One region of the Pseudoalteromonas espejiana DSM 9414 genome, then DNA from elsewhere that is predicted to be linked to it. Evidence: predicted binding sites of a transcription regulator. Region 1 holds the regulator's gene; the other holds the start of a gene.

Region 1 (3,605 bases):
TTTGGGCTCGATAAAGCAACTAAACTACAAAAGCAAACACGCGTTAATGAGATGCTAAAGCTGGTGCATCTAGAAGACTGCGGTGATAGATATCCTCATCAACTTTCAGGTGGTCAACAACAGCGCGTAGCTATTGCGCGTGCACTTGCCTATAAGCCGAGTTTATTGTTACTTGATGAGCCATTTTCGAATATAGACCCACTGGTGCGTTTTGAGCTAATTGCAGATATTCGGCGCATTATAAAGGCGGCAAAAGTTTCAGCTGTGTTTGTAACACATTCAAAAGAAGAGGCATTTGCGTTTTCAGACACGTTAGCAATTATGAGTAGTGGAAAAATTGTTCAGCACGGTACGCCTGAGCAGCTTTTTTCAATGCCAAGTTCAAAGGTGGTTGCAGAATTTCTTGGTCAGGGCATATACTTAAGCGCAAAAGTGTTAACAGCAGCTGAATACCAAACACCTTTAGGGGTTGTTAAATCGTTTAATGAGCACAGTGATAATTCAAATATTGGACAAATATATATTCGACCGCACCACATTGAATTACACAAGCACAATGGGCAAACAAGTGCTGCTTATACAGCTAAAATACTTAGCCAGCGCTTTATTGGCTCTGCTTATATTTACAGTTTAATTATTGCAGAGCAAGAAATTGAAGTTGCCGCTCAATATGGCCAATCATTTGATATTAATGAGTCGGTTATAATAAAAATAAAACCGCACACAGTGAATTTTTTCAAACTATGAGTTGATTTGTTATTCACTGTGTTTTGAATAAAACTAAGGAATAACAATGGCACAAGCGCAATCTGGGATTTGTGCTGAAGCAAACTTACACGGTTTGCATTTATTTTTTAATGTATTTGACGGCCAAGATGAGTCGTTGCGCGCAAAGCTTAAGCGAGTCAGTGCGATTGAAGAAGAGTTTAATGATCAATTCTCTGAAGCCATGCTCTCGTGCATGGTTGCCATTGGCGCGCAATATTGGCCGCATATTCTACCGGAATACATTCCCAGTGAATTACAAAGCTTTCCCAATATTAACCACAGCGATTTTGTGATGCGGGTTCAGCCTTGTGATTTATTTATACAAATTCGCTCAGACCGAGAAGATGTAAACCATCTATTTGCTTTGCAAATTTTAAAACTGTTTTCGCCCGATGTAGAACTAGTTGAACAAATCCGTAATTTTAGATTTTTAGATGGCCGAGACTTTAACGGTTTTATTTATGGTGGAAATACTCCCCACGGAAGACAAAAGCGTGTTACTGCATTGGTAAATAAGCCAGATAGCTTTGAAAACCAAGGCAGTTATATTCATGTACAACGCTTCAAGCACGACCTTACAGTATGGCAGCATCTTTCTCTTAGCGAGCAAGAGCATATTATGGGCCGCACGCGTTTAGATAACACCTTAATTGAACCAAAGGTCGATACAAGCCACGCCACGCGCAGTGAGTTAGTTGATGAAAACGGCCATGCTATTTTACTTAACCAAAGCATACCATATGGCGATGTTTACGAGCAGGGCATGCTCAGCATAACGTGTTCGGCTTCGGGCAGTGCATTTGAAAAAGTATTGGCTAGTCGCTTAGGAGAAGGGGAGTGCTACGACCATTGGCTTGATTTTACTCAAGCCGATATGGGGTCTGCGTTTTTTGCGCCGTCAATTGGCTTTTTAAAGCAGCTTTAAACCGTATCAAATAAAATACGAACGCGCTCTAGGGTAATGTCTATTTCAGATATTTTTGCTGGGGCAATAAAAATAGTGTCATCACCTGCTATTGTGCCTAGTACGCCATCGGCTTTACCTAACGAGTCAAGTAAGCGGGCAATTAGCTGTGCAGCGCCAGGGCTGGTGGTGATGATAATCATCATCTCATTGTGCATTATATCAATAACTAGCTGGCGTAGCGGGCTCTTAGCCGTTGGTACACCCATTTCAGCCGGTAAGCAGTAAACCATTTCTTGTTTAGCGTTACGTGTACGCACTGCGCCAAACTTGCTTAACATACGCGACACTTTACTTTGGCTTATATTATCAAAGCCTTGTTCTTTTAATGCTTCGACTATTTCGCCTTGCGAGCCAAAGTTTTCTTCTTTTAAAAGCGCTTTAAACGCTTTTACCAGTGCTTCTTGTTTGTCTTGTGGTTGCATAGTCTTTATTCATTTTTGTTATTTATGCTGTAAATTCTACACAAAAATGAATAATTATGCAGCAGTTGTTTAGTTAACTTGCCAGTTTGCTGCGATAAACCAACAAAGTTTACAACTATGGTCGAAAATATACCTGAAATAAGCAGGATAAATTTGTTTTTAGTCGCTAATTTCATTATCTTAAGAGCCACAAATATTTCCTACCTCAAATTACGGAGAATTCCAATGAAAGTTGCTGTATTAGGTGCTGCAGGCGGTATCGGTCAAGCGTTGTCTTTATTATTAAAAACAGGCTTACCAGCTGGTTCTGAATTATCACTTTACGATGTTGCGCCAGTTGTACCAGGTGTTGCTGTTGACCTATCTCACATCCCTACAGATGTTAAAGTAGCAGGTTTTGGCGCAGACGATTTAAACAAAGCGCTTGAAGGTTGTGATATCGTACTTATCCCAGCGGGTATGCCACGTAAACCAGGTATGGATCGTGCGGATTTATTTAACGTAAATGCCGGCATCATCAAAACATTAGCTGAAGGCATTGTTGCTAGCTGTCCTAAAGCGTTAGTAGGTGTTATCACTAACCCAGTAAACGGCACAGTTCCAATTGTTGCTGAAGTATTCAAAAAAGCAGGTACTTACGACGCTAAGCGCGTATTCGGTATTACTACGCTTGACGTAATTCGTTCAGAAGCATTTGTTGCTGAGCTTAAAGGCGTAGACGTAGCAACTGTTAAAGTACCAGTAATTGGTGGTCACTCAGGCACAACTATCCTTCCGCTACTTTCTCAAGTTGAAGGCGTAAGCTTCACTGAAGAAGAAGTTGCTTCACTTACTCCACGTATCCAAAACGCAGGTACTGAAGTAGTAAACGCTAAAGCGGGTGGCGGTTCAGCTACATTATCTATGGGTGCTGCTGCTGCACGTTTTTGTATGTCTTTAGTTAAAGGCCTACAAGGTGAAGAAGTAGTAGATTACGCATACGTTGCTGTTGAAAATGGCGATGCAGAGTACTTTGCTCACCCAGTACGTTTAGGCACAAACGGCGTAGAAGAAATTCTTTCTTACGGCGAACTAAGCGCATTTGAAGAAAAAGCTAAAAACGATATGCTTGAAACACTGAAAAAAGACATCAAAGAAGGTGTTGATTTCATGGCGTAATAGCCAAGATATACACAAAAAAGCCTGCTTATGCAGGCTTTTTTATTGCTCGAAAATTATTACCCTTAATGTTAGTTAAGGGGGGCAACCAAATTAGTGATCTCGCTCTACAGCAATACGCGCTAAGCTAATTAGTGCTTGTTTATATTCTGACTCTGCTAAAAAGTCTAAACACGCAATGGCCTTTTCTGCCTCTTGTTGCGCCTTTTGCATGGTAAATTCAAGTGCGTTGGTTTCTTTAAGCGCCGTTAAAATAGCCTCAAGGTGGTCCATACCATTACAATGCTCAA
Region 2 (3,605 bases), 1.2 Mb from region 1:
CAATTTTTTGATGCACTAGCTAAAGAAAGCATACATGTGATTTTAGTTTCGACGTCAGAAATCAAAGTATCGGTTTTAATTGATGAGAAGTATCTGGAATTAGCAGTACGTGCGTTACATAAAGAATTTTTAACAGAAAATGGATAGTTTGGGAGTTTTTACTTACTTTTCAATCGAATTTTCATTAATATGTTCAAGCGGAATCTTATAATTTATTGGAACATGGGAGCAAGAGAATGCTAATACTAACTCGTAGAGTAGGTGAAACCCTAATGATTGGTGACGAAGTAACAGTTACTGTTTTAGGTGTTAAAGGAAATCAAGTTCGAATTGGTGTTAATGCACCTAAAGACGTTTCAGTGCATCGTGAAGAAATTTACATGCGTATACAAGCTGAAAAGTCTAACCCTAATCCGGGCAATGCTTAATCAACACGTATACTTAGCTGAGTAATTTATTACTTAGCTATACCAAAAGCCACTCACTGAGTGGCTTTTTTGTTTATAAAATCGAGCATATCATCGGTTAATACGCTGCTAGATATGTATTGCATGCCGTGTTTATGATGAATTAAATAACCACGCGGAGTTTTGGTAATAGCTGTTATTTCAGACCAGGTAAGAGTATGGTTTTTATAATGGTTTGAAGAGCTTATAGCCTCGTCTGTAAATTCAAGTGTTACTTGCGAACCAGACGCACGACTAAACATTTGGCGTGTAACCCACCAAGGCCTGCGGTAATAAAACGCCACGCATTCTAAAACGCCAACCATAATTAAAAATGTGCCTAGGTAATGATCGTCCATCGCGTAAATACTAAATAAACCTAAGCACACTAATAACAATAGCAAAAAGTACTTTGGCTTTGCGCCTTTACTATAAGGCAGAGACTCATCAAAGCATTCGTAGTAGTAGGGTTTATCTAATTTATAGGTAGTGGTGAGTGACATAATAGCTAATAAATAAAAGTTTTAGCCATTTTAGCAAGCCAGCATTAAAATCTCATTAGTTTATCTGCATGGTGTATTACAGACACAAAAAAGCGGCTTATAAAAAGCCGCTTTTATTACGTTACCAAGCAGATTAACAGTTAGTTTCTTCTGCGTTAACGCCTTCTTTTACATTCTCACATGCATCTTCTACAGAGTTTTGCACGTCAGTTACTGCTTCATCAATACGCTCGCCTGCTTCTTCTGCGTGGTTGTCTTCACAACCCATCATGAAGAAACCTGCGAATACTGCGATAAGTGCTGCTTTTAAAGTTGTTGAGTTCATAATGTAATTCCTTGTAAATGTTGATTGTTTAGTGTTTTGAGTATTCTAACTACCTGGGCGATTTACCGCGCAGTGCACCTGAAACTAAAGAAATCACTAAAAGTACTAAAAAGATAAAAAATATAATTTTTGCTATACCAGCTGCGGCACCTGCGATGCCACCAAAACCTAACACTGCAGCGATTAAAGCAATAACTAAAAATGTAATTGTCCAGCGTAACATTGTCTTCTCCTTGGTTATCAAATTCGTTCGAGATTACTAATGCCAGTTATATGCCATTATTAATTGTTGTTAATAATCAATTGTTTATCTTATTTGGCAGGATTTGTTTAATTTACTCATTGGTAACTTTTACTTTTAACGATGTAACTTATTCACACTGTTGTAAATTTTGTGAAACGTAAATGGTTACTACGAATGCTAGCGAACTCACTCTTGGTAAGACCAATTTACATTGGTTTGATTTTTAACGTTAAAAGCGTTTATTACAGCTTTGTAGTTAGCGAGTTTTAATGGATTTTAATTTTTAATATATAACGATGGCCTATAACCGCTATTTTTAACATCTATAAAGCCACATGTTCGTGGTAATTATAGCTATGTTAACTGCTTTGGTTATATGTTAGTTTAATTTTAATTGGTTTTACCAATTTACAGGTGATGGACAAAGTATTAAGTTTTGTTATTATCTGGTGAATAATTATTTAAATAAATCGATTTTATATCGGTGTAGTGTAAGGGGGAGAAAAATGGATATAGCAGCAGTACTCACAACCGCAGGCAGTTTAATGCTTACGGGCATGGTGGGCGTGTTTGTGTTTCTTTCAATATTAATTGGTGCTGTAACACTTATGTCTAACTTAGTTGCTCGTTTTGCCGAGCCTGAAGTGGCAGCACCTGTTAAATCACCATCTTTTAAATCTCAAGGTGTGCCAAGTGAGCACATCGCTGCTATTAGTGCTGCCATTGCTCAGTACAAATCAAATAATAAATAAGGGGCACACACGTGGCTAAATTAAAATTAACAGAACTTGTTTTACGCGACGCGCACCAGTCGTTACTTGCTACACGCATGCGCTTAGACGATATGCTTCCTATTGCTAGCAAGCTTGATGATGCAGGTTACTGGTCTATTGAATCGTGGGGCGGCGCAACATTTGATTCGTGTATTCGTTATTTAGGTGAAGATCCGTGGGAGCGTATACGCGCACTTAAAAAGGCAATGCCTAATACTAAACAGCAAATGCTATTACGCGGTCAAAACTTGTTAGGTTACCGCCATTACGCTGATGACGTAGTAGAAAAGTTTGTAGAGCGAGCGCACAAAAATGGCGTTGATGTATTTCGTATTTTTGACGCGATGAACGATGTGCGTAACTTAGAAACTGCAATAAAAGCAGCTGTTAAAGTAGGCGCCCATGCACAAGGGACTATTTCGTACACTGTAAGCCCTGTACATACTCTTGATATGTGGCTAACGCTTGCAAAACAATTAGAAGATTTAGGTTGTCACTCTATTTGTATTAAAGACATGGCCGGTTTATTAAAACCATATGATGCCGAGCAGCTAATAAAAGGCCTTAAAGAAACCGTTTCTATTCCTATTGCAATGCAGTGCCATGCAACAACAGGGCTTAGTACTGCAACATATCAAAAAGCCATTGATGCCGGTATTGATATGCTTGATACAGCTATTTCATCAATGAGTATGACTTACGGACACTCAGCCACAGAAACTATAGTGGCAATTGTTGAGGGAACCGCACGCGATACTGAACTTGATTTAAACCAGCTTGAAGAAATAGCTGCTTACTTTAGAGATGTTCGTAAAAAATACGCAGCCTTTGAAGGTAGCCTTAAAGGTGTTGATGGCCGTATATTACTCGCGCAAGTACCTGGCGGCATGTTAACCAACATGGAAAATCAACTTAAAGAGCAAGGCGCTGCTGATAAGCTAAACGAGGTGTTACTTGAAATTCCGCGTGTGCGTGAAGATTTAGGCTTTATTCCGCTTGTTACACCAACATCGCAAATTGTAGGTACACAAGCTGTACTTAATGTGCTTACTGGCGAGCGTTACAAAACCATTACTAAAGAAACCGCCGGTGTACTAAAAGGTGAGTACGGCTTAACACCCGCACCTATGAATAAAGAGCTGCAAGAACGTGTGCTTGATGGGCAAGATGTAATTACGTGTCGCCCTGCTGATAATATTGCACCTGAGCTTGCATCACTTGAAGCAGAACTTCAAAAAGAAGCGCAAGAACAAGGTTTAACTCTGGCTGATGAGCAAATAGATGATGTACTCACTTATGCGTTATTCCCACAAG

The links. The regulator ArgR, encoded in region 1, controls arginine synthesis, uptake and breakdown. The targets are predictions, from matches to a motif close to ANTGAATANNTATTCANT.
Region 2: a site for ArgR is predicted at 1,967-1,984, ahead of PESP_RS03280 (OadG family protein). Genes of this name have one in related genera too.

Annotation. Positions count from the first base shown of each region.
Region 1 covers NZ_CP011028.1:3,252,231-3,255,835, reverse strand. Annotated here, with positions in the region: gene PESP_RS14780 (ABC transporter ATP-binding protein) at 1-747, shown strand, start outside; gene PESP_RS14775 (Dyp-type peroxidase) at 794-1,693, shown strand; gene argR (transcriptional regulator ArgR) at 1,690-2,157, opposite strand; gene mdh (malate dehydrogenase) at 2,383-3,315, shown strand; gene ispB (octaprenyl diphosphate synthase) at 3,409-3,605, opposite strand, start outside.
Region 2 covers NZ_CP011028.1:719,720-723,324, forward strand. Annotated here, with positions in the region: gene PESP_RS03255 (aspartate kinase) at 1-147, shown strand, start outside; gene csrA (carbon storage regulator CsrA) at 237-428, shown strand; gene PESP_RS03265 (YcxB family protein) at 482-949, opposite strand; gene PESP_RS03270 (hypothetical protein) at 1,083-1,274, opposite strand; gene PESP_RS03275 (DUF1328 domain-containing protein) at 1,324-1,497, opposite strand; gene PESP_RS03280 (OadG family protein) at 2,025-2,270, shown strand; gene oadA (sodium-extruding oxaloacetate decarboxylase subunit alpha) at 2,282-3,605, shown strand, end outside.